4 regions of the Clostridium algidicarnis genome follow, and region 4 is predicted to be linked to each of the others. Evidence: riboswitches for the same ligand, from Rfam matches in the RefSeq annotation. Region 4 holds a riboswitch; each other region holds the start of a gene.
What was found. Region 4 has a riboswitch for cobalamin ahead of BV55_RS0109260 (NEAT domain-containing protein). Riboswitches for the same ligand answer to the same signal wherever they lie in the genome.
Positions count from the first base shown of each region.

Region 1: linked by a shared signal. The riboswitch ahead of BV55_RS0106245 (DUF2292 domain-containing protein) and the one ahead of BV55_RS0109260 (NEAT domain-containing protein) in region 4 are both predicted to bind cobalamin.
Region 2: linked by a shared signal. The riboswitch ahead of BV55_RS0104605 (YitT family protein) and the one ahead of BV55_RS0109260 (NEAT domain-containing protein) in region 4 are both predicted to bind cobalamin.
Region 3: linked by a shared signal. The riboswitch ahead of BV55_RS0111590 (energy-coupling factor ABC transporter permease) and the one ahead of BV55_RS0109260 (NEAT domain-containing protein) in region 4 are both predicted to bind cobalamin.

Region 1 is NZ_JNLN01000001.1:1,248,489-1,251,851, reverse strand. Features, by position in the region: gene BV55_RS14860 (DUF4430 domain-containing protein) at 1-1,488, opposite strand, end outside; gene BV55_RS0106245 (DUF2292 domain-containing protein) at 1,595-1,741, opposite strand; cobalamin riboswitch at 1,984-2,167, opposite strand; gene BV55_RS0106240 (folate family ECF transporter S component) at 2,880-3,363, shown strand, end outside.
Region 2 is NZ_JNLN01000001.1:924,950-928,312, reverse strand. Features, by position in the region: gene BV55_RS0104615 (DEAD/DEAH box helicase) at 1-274, opposite strand, end outside; gene BV55_RS0104610 (undecaprenyl diphosphate synthase family protein) at 707-1,348, shown strand; cobalamin riboswitch at 1,433-1,614, shown strand; gene BV55_RS0104605 (YitT family protein) at 1,922-2,812, shown strand; gene BV55_RS0104600 (YitT family protein) at 2,834-3,363, shown strand, end outside.
Region 3 is NZ_JNLN01000001.1:2,434,909-2,438,271, reverse strand. Features, by position in the region: gene BV55_RS0111600 (CbiQ family ECF transporter T component) at 141-836, opposite strand; gene BV55_RS0111595 (energy-coupling factor ABC transporter substrate-binding protein) at 821-1,093, opposite strand; gene BV55_RS0111590 (energy-coupling factor ABC transporter permease) at 1,095-1,817, opposite strand; cobalamin riboswitch at 1,929-2,109, opposite strand; gene cobJ (precorrin-3B C(17)-methyltransferase) at 2,137-2,865, opposite strand; gene BV55_RS0111580 (GHMP family kinase ATP-binding protein) at 2,868-3,363, opposite strand, start outside.
Region 4 is NZ_JNLN01000001.1:1,946,222-1,949,584, forward strand. Features, by position in the region: gene BV55_RS0109255 (ABC-F family ATP-binding cassette domain-containing protein) at 1-868, opposite strand, end outside; cobalamin riboswitch at 1,528-1,711, shown strand; gene BV55_RS0109260 (NEAT domain-containing protein) at 1,919-2,590, shown strand; gene srtB (class B sortase) at 2,676-3,363, shown strand, end outside.

The DNA of each region.
Region 1 (3,363 bases), 700 kb from region 4:
TAAAACCTTAACTGCCCTATCAATATAAGGTTTAACTTTTTCATCATTTTTATATTTAGCTAAAGATTGTAGCGCCATTCCAGTTATGTCTGGATCTGGAGTCTTACCTGTTAGTGCCCAACCACCAACTACACCATTTTTATCTGTTATTTCCAAATCTAATATATAATCTATAAGGATATCTCTTGTAGTTTGAACCTTTACATCTTTCATTATAGGTATTTCATAATTATTAGTATCAAGTGCAATTAATGCAAATATAGGTCCATTTATTCCTTGTTTCTTTACAGAATTAAAATCCGCTAATTTTTCAAGTAAGTTATATCCTGCAACATTTGTTACATCTTTCCCTATGGCTGTAAGTCCTAATATAACTCTTGAGTATTCAGTATACTTAACTTTATGAAGAACTCCTCCCTTTTCCTTTAATTCATTTGCAACATTAATATAATATTTTTCATAATATTCTTCTGGAACAGTGTATCCTGCCCTTGCTAATGAAAGCATTGTCCACTCTCCACCAAGGGTTCCAAGAACAGGATTTGGTGTGTTTTTATACATTAAAGCTGCTGTTTCATCTATAGCTGTTTCTATGCTCGGATTTGACTTAATTAAATCTATTGATTTAGCTGGTTCTTCCGGTTTACTTGGTTCTTCTGGATTAGTTGATTTTTCTGGATCCTCTGGATTACCAGGTTTAGTTCCATTAACTGCATTGTCAAGAGTAGTAAATGCCTGATCTACGCTCTCTTGTGATGAATCCACCACCTGAGCTACCCTGTAAGCTTTGTCATAGGCTGCTTGTACACCTGCTTTTGAAAGAATAGCAGCTTTCTCTTTTGAGCTATTGATTTCTGCTAATTTTGCAGTAAGCTCACCTTTATTAGCAATAGGTTTATATGATCCTTCAAAGGAACCAGAAGTTGCGTCCCCTTCAAATCCACCACCAATATCTGACCCATAACCATAAACAGTAAACTGCCATCTAATAACGTCTCCGTCTTTTGGATAATATTCAGCAGCCCCAAAGTTAGGGAACTTATTATTTACAGAATACATCCACCCAGACATACTAGTATAATCAAACTCACCTAGCCAGTCATCTTCCGTTCTATCCTCATCAACATCTCCACATTCATCTAATATATATTGAGGGATATTTACCTTTCTTTTGTCCTTGTCCTTTACAGAGGCTAGATAGAACCCTTTATCTATCTCTCCCGTAATACGATAATTCCCTTCACCTAATAAATTAGTGATTACCTCAGATACCCTAGTATTTTCATATATAGGTACCTTTACCGGTTCTACTATATAACCAAGACCCAATGTGAATTTTTCCATAGATACTGTTACATAACCCTTTGGCTTTGAATCACTAGCCTTCTTAAATGTGTTAGAAATTGCACTAGCTGAAATCCCAAAAAACATAAATGCAACTAGTAGTACACTAAGCATTTTCTTCAGCGTTAAATTTTTCTTTTTCACAATTATACCCCCTTACTTTCTGTTGGTTTAATTTGATTAATAGTTACTTTTAACTATTAATTTACCCCTGGCACCTCCAGTTTTCTGGTCAGTACAATATTTTCGTTTATAACTTAATTGACTTTTTTAGTTCTTCAACTCTAATAGGTAATCCATCTTGAACAATAACCTTCATCTCACCAAATTCTACTTCTTTGATTATTTTTAATAATTTTTCCTCCTTTTCATTTAATTTGTAATGCTTTTCATCCATTGTTCTTATCCCCCCTATATACTACTTTGTGAAGCTTGTCTTTTCATGTAAACTTTATTCTATCCTAATACCTTTCCAAAAGGAACTCATATTCATAACCTAAAAATCACTTTATAGTTATCTAAAATTACAAATAAAAAAAGCCCCATTTCTAGGGCTTTAAGCACTTAATAACACATGGCATACTCAACATATACAGAGTAGTCGCTGCATAGTTATGGCATTAATTTCCCGCCGAAATCTTACACTTTCATTTTATGGCAGGTCTCCTGACTTATAGCTTCCATCCTAATCCTCTTTGTCTTCTCAAGAATTAATCTTAATGACTTTAGTAGAGTTTCGTAGCTATTACAGTAGCGGGGGCTGCTAAGGATTCTAACCTTATTCCCTATTATTGCATATGCAACCATAAAACATAATATTCATTATATATCTTCCTTCATTTTGTCAATTGATTTATTATATTATACTAAGATATAAATTCATCAATTCCTTCATTATTTGCATCATTAGATTTAATTAGTTTCCCATCACTTATGGTGATTACCCTTTTGCAATAAGATTCTAATATCATACAAACTTACTGTTCAAATCTTTCCATAGTTTATTTAAACACAATATCATTGAGCTTTGTAATGCCAAACACTAAATTTTACAAACACCTTTAAAATACTCTGAATTAAATGGGGGAAAATTTATCTAATTATCATTTAAAGTTTAATATTTTTATAAGTTTTATTTGCGAATTTTCTGTAAATTGTCGGTGTATTTGATATAATGGTATAGGAAGCAATAAACTATTACTTTCTATTTAATTTAAATAGTTGTATATTTGTAATAAAATAATATTCTTCTAGACAACCTATTTAAAATATTATATAACCAGTGAATAGATCTTATTCACCTAAGCCTTTTAAGAAAATATGAAAGCTTAAATTAAAATAAATAAAAAGGAGTACGCTACTAGACAAAATATATTTAACTAAGTCTACAAGGTACAAAATTTAATAATAAAACCAATGTTATGTGTACCGATGGCTAGTCGGGAGTTTATGACTTTTAAGATGCAAATGTAATCTTAAAAGTAAAAACCTTGATATGGATATATTTGTCCATATTTTAAGTAGCAGTGATTAAAATGGCAAAAATGACTACATCAAAAAAAATTGTTACTATGGCATTATTTATTGCAATAACCTTTATACTATCTAGATTCTTATCTATACAACTTTTACCTACAATAAAGATAAGTTTTGCGTTTTTACCCATAGCTTTAAGTGCTATGCTCTTTGGTCCCGTATATGGGGGAGTTATGGCAGGAGTAGAGGATCTTATTGGTGCCATCTTAGTTCCTAAAGGACCCTTCTTTCCAGGATTTACTTTAAGTGCATTTATAGTAGGACTAATTTATGGGTTAGTGCTTTATAAAAAGCCTAAAACTATAACAAGATTTATAGTTTCATCTGTACTTATAACGTTAATTGTGCATATATTCTTAAATACCCTTTGGCTTGCTATATTATTTGATAAAGCATTTATATTAATAACTCAAACTAGAATACTTAAAGCATTAATTATGCTTCCTATAGAGGTTATAACTTTATCTCTTACATGGAAGTACT
Region 2 (3,363 bases), 1.0 Mb from region 4:
CAATTTGAATAGCAAGTTCTCTAGTAGGAGCAAGTATAAGTGCCTTAATATGGTTGGATTTTGACTTAGGGTTTTCTTTATTAATCATAAGCTGAAGTATAGGTATAGCAAAGGCAGCTGTTTTACCAGTACCAGTTTGTGCACAACCTAGAAAGTCTCTTCCATTAAGTATAGGGGGAATAGACTGCTCTTGTATAGGTGTTGGCTTTTCATATCCTTCAAGTTTTAAAGCCTTTTTTATTGGGGTTATAATATTTAAGTTTTCAAATAACATTTTTTCTCCTTAAAGGTGGATATTCTAAGTTTTAAATGAGCTAAATCTATTAAATGACATTGTGTAATTTTATTTTAAACTAAACAATCATTATTATGATAATACAACATTTAAGAAACCACCATTTTTAATTACGTATTTTAGTATATATTATTGTTGATAAATATCAATAAAATTCACAGTTTTAAAAATCATAATATTTAATTATAGTAAAAGATATTTATATTTGTATTTTTATAAGGGTGATAATATTTTACGACTTTAATATAATAACACAAACTAATGGATTTCCCTAAAATATATTAAATAATACACAACTTATGTGGTTAAATTTTCTATGGATGTTAATAATATAAAAGGCAGAGTATTTATTATAAAAAGTAACTATTAATTTATACTTGTGTAATATATGGAACATTTGAGGTGAAAGCAATGAGAATACCAAATCACATAGGAATAATTCCAGATGGCAATAGAAGATGGGCTATAGATAAAGGCTTATCTAAAGAAAGCGGATATAAATCAGGTATTGATCCTGGATTATTACTTTTTAAGTTATGTGAAAAACTAGGAATTAAAGAGATAACCTATTATGGATTTACAGTAGATAATACTAAAAGACCAAGGGAACAAATAAAGGCATTTACAGAGGCTTGTATTAATTCTGTAAACATACTTTTAAAGGAGGATGCTGAACTTCTTGTAGTAGGAAATACTAAATCTCCAATGTTTCCAAAAGAATTGCTTCCTTATACTACAAGGAGGGTCTTTGGGAAGGGAGGAATGAAGGTTAATTTTCTTGTTAATTATAGTTGGAAGTGGGATCTTGAGCATCTAAAGAGGTCTAAAAGTGTAAGCAATAACATTACAAATCAAATTCAATCTTACGATGTTTCAAAAATGGATTTAATTATAAGGTGGGGAGGACGAAGAAGATTAAGTGGATTTCTTCCAGTGCAGTCTATTTATTCTGATTTTTATATAATAGAAGATTATTGGCCAAATTTTAAAGAAAAACATTTTTATGATGCAATAAATTGGTATGATGCTCAAGATATAACTCTTGGGGGATAATAGGATATTAAATATAAAGACTTCACTGATTGTAACCTGTTGAATAGAGCATAAATAACTGATATAATTAAAGCGTAGCATAATAAAATAATAATTGTTTTAGGTACCTTTTTAGGTTTAATAGGGAAAGTGGTGAAGATCCACTACAGCCCCCGCTACTGTATACGGCGACAAAACCAAATCCACTGGAGATTATCTCTTTCTCTGGGAAGGATGGTGAAGGATGACCCGTGAGTCAGGAGACCTGCCTTAGACAATGTATGGGACTTCGGAGGGAAGCAAAGCCATGAATAATAAGTATTAATAATACTGATTTTTTTGTTGTGTAATTATTGAGCTTATTGATTCATAAGATTAGATACTTTATGCCTCCGTTTTACGGAGGTTTTATTTATTTAATTTTTATGAGTCATTTAGTATCTATCATCATTAATGTAACTAATAACTTTTTCAATTTAAGCATTAGTGGTAAGAAAGTATAGAGATTAGTTTATATCTTTTAGGAGATGTTAGCATCATGGAAATTGTTGATACTATAGCTTAGTAAAAAAAATATGTGGGGAGAATATCTAAATGAGTAAAATCAAAAGTCACAGAGAAATCAGAAAAGAAAAAGAAAAGGAAAAGGAATGGTACGTTAAGGTAATTAATATTTTAATAGGAAGTTTCCTTTATTCTATTGCAATCAATGCATTTATAATACCTCATAGACTTTTAAGTGGAGGAGCTGCAGGGATATCTCTTATCTTACAATATGTATCAAATATACCTTCAGGGTATTGGGTTTTTATTATTAATATACCGGTATTTATTATAGGGTATAAGTTAGTAAATAGAGAGTTTGTAGTTTTAAGTTTTATTGGAATGGTATCAATGTCTATATTTTTAGTTTTAACAAAGGATATGGTAAGTGTACTTAAAATAGAGGATATTTTTATATCAACTTTAGCAGGAGCCGTTGTGAGTGGAATAGGAATGGGAATGATATTTAAACAAGGTGCCTCTCAAGGAGGGACTGACATAGTAGCTATAATCCTTCGAAAAAGAAATGGAATGAAAATGTCCACTTTATACTTTGCTCTAAATGGTGTAATTGCAATGATGGGAATCTTCGTTACAAATCTTACATTAACACTTTATACTTTATTATTGATGTATATAAAATCAGTGGTTATAGATAAGGTTTTAAATAGCTTTAATAAGAAAAAGATATTATTAATAGTTACGTCTAAGGAAGAAGAAGTATCAGATTGCATAATTAAAAAGATAGGAAGAGGCACTACCTTCCTTTACGGTGAGGGGGCATATACTGGTGTCAAAAGGAAGATAATATACTGTGTAGTTAGTGAAAATGAATTAAATATGGTTCAAAAATTAGTAGAAGAAATAGATGAGTCAGCTCTTATTTCAGTTTCGGAAGCGGCAGATGTTCACGGAAATGGATTTTTACGATCGGTTATATAATAAAATTATAGGGGGGGTATTATGAGAGAGAAGGGAAAGGAATTAATTTTTATAAGTATAGGTAATTTAATGGTGGCATCAGGTATGTACTTTTTTCTTATGCCTAATAATTTAGCTACTGGAGGAGTTAATGGACTTGGTTTAATAATTAATTATTATTTACCTAAGTTCCCTGTTGGTGCTTTGATGATGATGATGAATTTAATCTTATTTACCGTAGGCTTCTTAATCATAGGAAAGGCCTTTGGAGCAAAAACTATATATACAAGTTTAGAACTTTCAGGCATGATATGGATAATGGAAAAGCTATGGCCTTTAAGTGGGCCTTTAGTAAACGATATGATTATAGAATTAATATTTGGTATATTAATGACTGGTATAGGTATGGGCATCATATTTTATCAAAATGCATCTACTGGTGGCACTGATATAATTGCTAAAATAATAAATAAGATTTTTAACATTAATATGGGGGTAGCCTTATTAATATCAGATTTCACAATAACGCTTATGGCTGGAGCTACCTTTGGTTTAAGAATTGGTATGTATGC
Region 3 (3,363 bases), 490 kb from region 4:
CATTATATTTAATACATTTACACTATATTCTGTTTAGTATAGCAGAAAAAAATATTTTTACATAGTTATAATTATACAAAACCCTTTTTTAAAAACTAAAAGGCTTAAAAAATATATTATATCTTTTAAGCCTTTTAATATTAAATAATCATAATTACACTTACAAAAAGTAAATACATACCTATAAATAACATATGCTTAACATTAATCTTATTGTAATTTGCGGTATAATTTAAAGTTCCATTATAACATCTGCTATTTATAGCATCCTTTATATTATTCCACCTTCTAAGTGTGTTTACAAAAAGTAATCCAGCTATTTTAGCGCTATTTTTAATTTTAAGATTAAAGGTATCAAATCCATTTCTACTTTTAACTGAACTAGTCATTATAATAAGTTCCTCTTCTAAAAGTAATATAAATCTTTCCATACTTTTTGCTATATCACAAAAGTCCTGTAAGTATTTAGATTTATGAAGCAGATTCAAAATATCATCCATAGGGGTGGTAAGTGATAAATAACCTACACAAAGCCCACCAGAAAAAGACTTAGCTATTATTAAAAAGGTAGCTTTAGCCCCATAATCAAAGAAAAAGGTTATGGACGAAATTAAAGCAAATGCTGCTGTACCTAATGAAAATTTCATTACTATATTAAAATAATGCTTATTTTTAAAATGCATAAATCCAAAAAATATTATGTTTATTATTATTGGTAAATAGCTTTTGCTAAATCCTAAAATTATAATAGCACCTAATGATATAAATATCTTTTCTAAAGGATTTACTATTGATTTATCATTGACTTTAGAAAGAAGTATTACTTCTTTGAGCATACAGTTTTTCTACCAATATAGTAACCTATGAATCCAGCACCTGCAGCTGCTTGTAATGCAAATAAGAAGCTTTCTATTTCCCCTGATGGTGGCTCCCATATATGGCTAAACCATGGTTCATAAGAAGCATCTATTTCCATTATAGCCTCTTCAGCCATAGAATCAGCCCCTTCAAATTCACCATTTCTTCCAATTACAAGTGCTCCTACTATTATGATGAAGCATAAAACTATCATAGTTATCATTTTCTTTTTCATATTATTTCACCCCGCCTAATGATATTAATTCTTCTTTAGAATGCTTTTCAATGAATTCAAATATACCAACAGTTAAAATTCCTTCTATTACAGCAAGTGGAATTTGTGTTATAGCAAATATTCCTATAAACTTTATAAAAGAGGCTAAAACTCCGCCATCTGTGGCTGGGAATGCTAGTCCTAGTTGTAATGAGGTAACTATATATGTGACTAAATCTCCTAAGGCTGCTGCTAAAAACACAGCTAATCTTTTATTCTTATTTTTTAGTGCTCTATAAATAACATAAGATATTATAGGTCCTACAATACCCATAGAAAATACGTTAGCACCTAAAGTTGTAATACCACCATGTGCTAAAAATATTGCTTGGAACAGTAATACTATACTTCCAACAACACTCATAACATAAGGTCCAAATAAGATAGCTCCAAGTCCTGTACCTGTAGGATGAGAACTACTACCACTAACTGACGGTAGCTTCATTGCTGACAGTACAAATGCATAGGCTGCAACTAAGGCTAATAACATCTTTAAATCTTTGTTATCTTTTGTTTTACTTTTTATATCCCTGAGCCCTAGTATGAAAAATGGTGCACTTAATGCAAAGTAAACCACACACCATAAAGGACTTAAAAATCCTTCTACAATATGCATTGCATTTGCCATATAGGTACCTCCCAAAAACATTAGTAACGATAAGATAAAAACACTCTTTTTCTTCATTTCTTTTCCTCCTATTAAATTTATATTTATACAAAAAATGACGCCCTAAGGGCGTCATTAGTATACAAAATCATTAATTACTTTGATTTTTCTAATACCTTCCCTCCGAAAGTTTGTTTATTTGTTTAGGCAGGTCTCCTGGCTTATGAATCATCCTCCCCTTACCCTTCCCTCATTTAAAGAAGTGGCATGTAAGGTTTGTACTCAAATACAGTAGCGGGGGCTGCTGTGGCTTTTACCACATTCCCTTTTCACCTTTACTAAAAAAGGCACCTAAACTTTTATTAAATTTTTAATTATATCCTATAAACTATTCTACCTATCTACTCAGATATCCTCTAGGTGTAAGAAACTTATCTCCCTTTATATAACTTTCACTATTTCCTATAATTACAATAGTAAACATATCTACATTAGTATCTTCGAAAGTATCTAAGGTAAATATCTCCTTTTCTTCACCATCTCTAAGAGCATTTTTCACAATAGCTACAGGTGTACTTCCTTTTCTAAAAGTCTTTATTATATCTATACATTCTCTTAGATAATTTGGTCTCCCCTTACTTTTAGGATTATATAATGAAATTACAAAGTCTGCATTTGCAGCAAGTTCTACTCTTTTTTTAATTAGTGAATATGGTGTCATAAGATCACTTAAACTAATATTGCAATTATCATGCATTAAAGGTGCGCCTACCATAGATGCAGCAGCTGAAGCCGCTGTTATACCTGGTACAACCTCTACACTATCCATATCTTCTTCTTTACATAACTCTAGTATAAGTCCAGCCATACCATATATTCCGGCATCTCCAGTACTAACTATAGACACAGTCTTACTTTCTGCCATACTTAAAGCTTGCTTACATCTTTCCTCTTCGCCCTTCATTCCTGTTGCATAAACTTCTTTACCTTCAATTAAGGACTTAATCATATCTATGTATTTTACATAACCTACAATAACTTCACTTTCCTCTAAGGATTTTCGTGCCTTTATTGACATATGTTCAATTCCCCCTGGGCCCATTCCAATTACATATAACTTTTTCATACTTATCCCTTCTTTCTATATCTATCAATAGAATCTAACGTCTTTATTCCATAACATCTATAATCTTTAATCTTTATATTTAAGTCTAAACCTTTTTTAAGACCTTCTTCATCTTCATATATTATGCCTAAAATATCTCCACTATGACCCCCTATTATCCCAAGTCCTTTAGTGTCTTCACATATTTTAATAACATCATTTAAAATGGAGTAATGAAGTCTTCCTTCATTTAAAACAATACTATCTGTACTTACTTTTGCTAACTTTCTAATACTTTTCTTATTAAAGGCTTCCATTAGGTCTTTTTCTAAATAATCTAATTTAGCTAAATCACCTATTGATGTTTTATTAAAATCTATGGTATTTATTAATCTTTTCCCTTCATATACCATAACATAAAACTCCATATAATTCCCAAGTTCTAAAGAAAATTTGCCATCTTTATATTGAAATAATGTAGCCTTTTCAAATATTATACTATCTGTAGGCTCTATAGAT
Region 4 (3,363 bases):
GAGCTCTTCCTTTTGCAGGTTCAGCATGATCAGTTGCGAGAAATCTTAGTTTATCTATTAGTTTTTCGTTTCTATCAATTTCTTCATTATCAACAGCGGCTAGTTCTTGTAACTCAATTTTAGTTTGAAGTAATGAGAAGTTATAATCAATATAGCTTCCATCAAACTCTTGTATTTCCATGTTTTCAAGGTGGATAATTTTGTTGAAACAATGATTAAGTAGATATCTGTTGTGAGTAATAATTAACATTGTTCCTTTATGTGAATTAATTAGATTTTTAAGAGAATTAAGGTTTTCAAAGTCTAAAAACACATCTGGTTCATCCATAATCATTAAGTCAGGACTATTTAGCATTGCCTTAATTACTTGAATAAGCTTAATTTCACCACCACTAAGGGAAGATATCATTATATCTTTATACTTCATTAAGTTTGTAAGATTTAGTTTCTTATTAATAACTTTTTCAAAATCATCACCATTAATTGCGTCAAATGCGTCTAAAGTTTGTTGATACTTTTCTAGTAAAGTATCAACATTGGTGGATGTTTCCATCTCACTGCAAATAGATGTCATTTCATTTTGTAGTTTAATAAATTCTTCTCCGATATATTCGAAAACTGTAATTTCTTTTGTTTCGCCCTGTTCTGAGAATTGACTTACATACCCAATTCTACAATTAGGGGATTTCTCTAAGGAACCATCAAACATATATTTTTCTGGATCAATAAGGATATCTATTAGTGTACTTTTTCCACTGCCATTTGTTCCTATGAAAGCACAATGCTGTCCATCTTCTAATGTAAATGAAATATTATTATATAGATCCTTTTTCGGAAATGAGTAGGATAAGTTATCAACTTTTATCATATTAGTACCTCTCTTTATCATTAAAAAAGAGCCTACAAAAATAAGCTCTTTAATATATTATTATATCAATTGAAATTTCATACTTTATTTTTATATAGTAAAGACATTTTACTAAGTTTAACATTGATAGCATAACACTTTTTGCTACTGAGTTCAATCACTTCATATAAGCAACAAAAACTGTCGCGGTTAACAAGTGAGTTCATCAAAGCATGTCCCCACAAGGAATCCAGGGTAGAATAAAATGGAAAACTGCGCTTAAGCAGAAATATTAGCAATCCCAAATAGCAAGAGGGTAACTTCGTCCCAATCTAACACCTCGAGGTCCAGAAAATTACCAGGTAAAAGCATTTCATTAAAATAAAGTTTAATGGAGTGCTTTTTTAGTTGATTTCCATAATAAAACCACAAAAAATATATTAATCGCACTTAAATAACAAATGAAATTAGTAAGATCGCTAGGTGCACAATTTAGCAATATTCAAACCTTTTAGCGTTAATCAAGCATTGATAAATTGTATTAAAATTAGAGTTTTAGACAACAAATCCACGATAGAAATATCGTGGATTTTTGTTATTCCAATTTTAGAGTAAGAATACAAATGAAATAAAAAGTGCTTGTATTAGAATATTATACATGATATAGTTAATTTGTAAAAATAAAATATTATGGAATAGGTTCAATAAATATAAGTATTTATTGATTAAAAGGGAAGAAGGGTTAAATCCTTCGCGGTCCCGCCACTGTGAATAGAGGAGTTTTGCAAGAATAAATTATGATTTTATACTTTGCATATACGATGATACTTAAGCCAGAAAATCTGCCTATTTTTATACACCGATAAGCTCTACGAATGATAGATGGTGTTTGAAAACGTATTCATTGCGTGGTTTAAACGATAAAATCCTTCTGGCTTAATGCAGAAGGATTTTTGTTTTGGAAAAGTTCAAAGATAAAGGAATTTATGTATATGTTTTAAGATTTCAGTCATAGTAGGTTTGGTGTGAAATTTTTATTTTTTAAAATAAAAATAGATTGGGGAGTATATTATGAAAACACATTCAAAAAGATTAGCATTAAGTATTTTAACATCCATTATGACTCTTATGTTGGTTACAGGGGTAAAAGCTTTTGCGGCAGAGACTCTTAGTGATGGGGAGTATACAATTAATGTACAAGCTTTAAATTCTAGCACAGGAGAATTATCTTCACAGGCTAGTAATGCAATAATAAATCCTGTCAAATTAGAGGTTAATAATAGTAAAATGTATGTGATTTTAGAGATGAAAGATACGATGAGCGACTTAACTGTTAAAAATTCAGCAGGAACATTTGATAGTGCTAGTAAAATCTCACAAAACGGTGATACCAAGACTGTAACTTACAAATTTCTTGTTGATAGTATAGATGAGCCAGTACAAGTAGAAAGTAATGTTGCAGCAATGGGAAGAAAAACTAATTTTAAAATAAGCTTTGATAAAAACACTATAAAAGCTATTACAACTCAAGCAAAGTCCAGTGAAGCAAAAGGAGCAAATGTAAATGGAAGTAATAATAAAAATGATACTATAACAACAAAAAACAATGGCAATGTTTCAAATCCTAAAACTGGAGATAATAGTTTTTTAAATTTATCAATAGTTATATTTATAGCTTCAATTATGTCAATATCTATGTATGGATCATGCAAAATTAAAAATAGAAAAGTTATGGGTAAATAATAAGTTGAAAAAAGGGAGGTTTTAATAGCCTCTCTTTTATAAAAATACAAAGTAAAAATGTAATGTACCTAATTGGTGAGGAAGAATGAGTATGAAAAAAAGGCTGGTTATAATTTGGACTATAGTTTTTATATATGCCACATATATATTAATTAATTGTAAGTTAGAGAGTAATAAAAACACTATAAAATTTGATAAAGTAAAGGTCATAGGTACAGAAAATCTAAATAATAAAGATGCAGTTGTATGTGAAAGAACATTAAATGATTTACAAACCAAAGAGGAAGATGTCATTTCTGAAAAATATAGCCCTCTTTTAGAATTGAATGAAGAAACTATAGGATGGATTAAAATACATAATACAACAATAGATTATCCTGTATTTAAAGGGAAAGACAATGAATTTTATTTAGATCATGATCCATACCAGGAAAAAAGTAAATATGGAAGTATATTTATGGATTTTAGGAATAAAGGTGCAAGTGATGATATTAATATAATACTTTATGGGCACAACATGAATGATGGTTCAATGTTTGCAGATCTTGTAAAATATAAAGATAGTAAGTTCTTGTATGATAATGAAATTATTGAATTTAATAATCTTTATAAAGATATAAAGTGGCAAATTTTTTCAGTATATATTACGGATACGAATTTTAATTATATTAGAACCCATTTTAATAGCGAAGAAGACTATGAGGAGTTTTTAAATAGTATTAATGATAAATCTATGTTTAAGATGGGTGTTACCGTGTCTTCAAAGGATAATA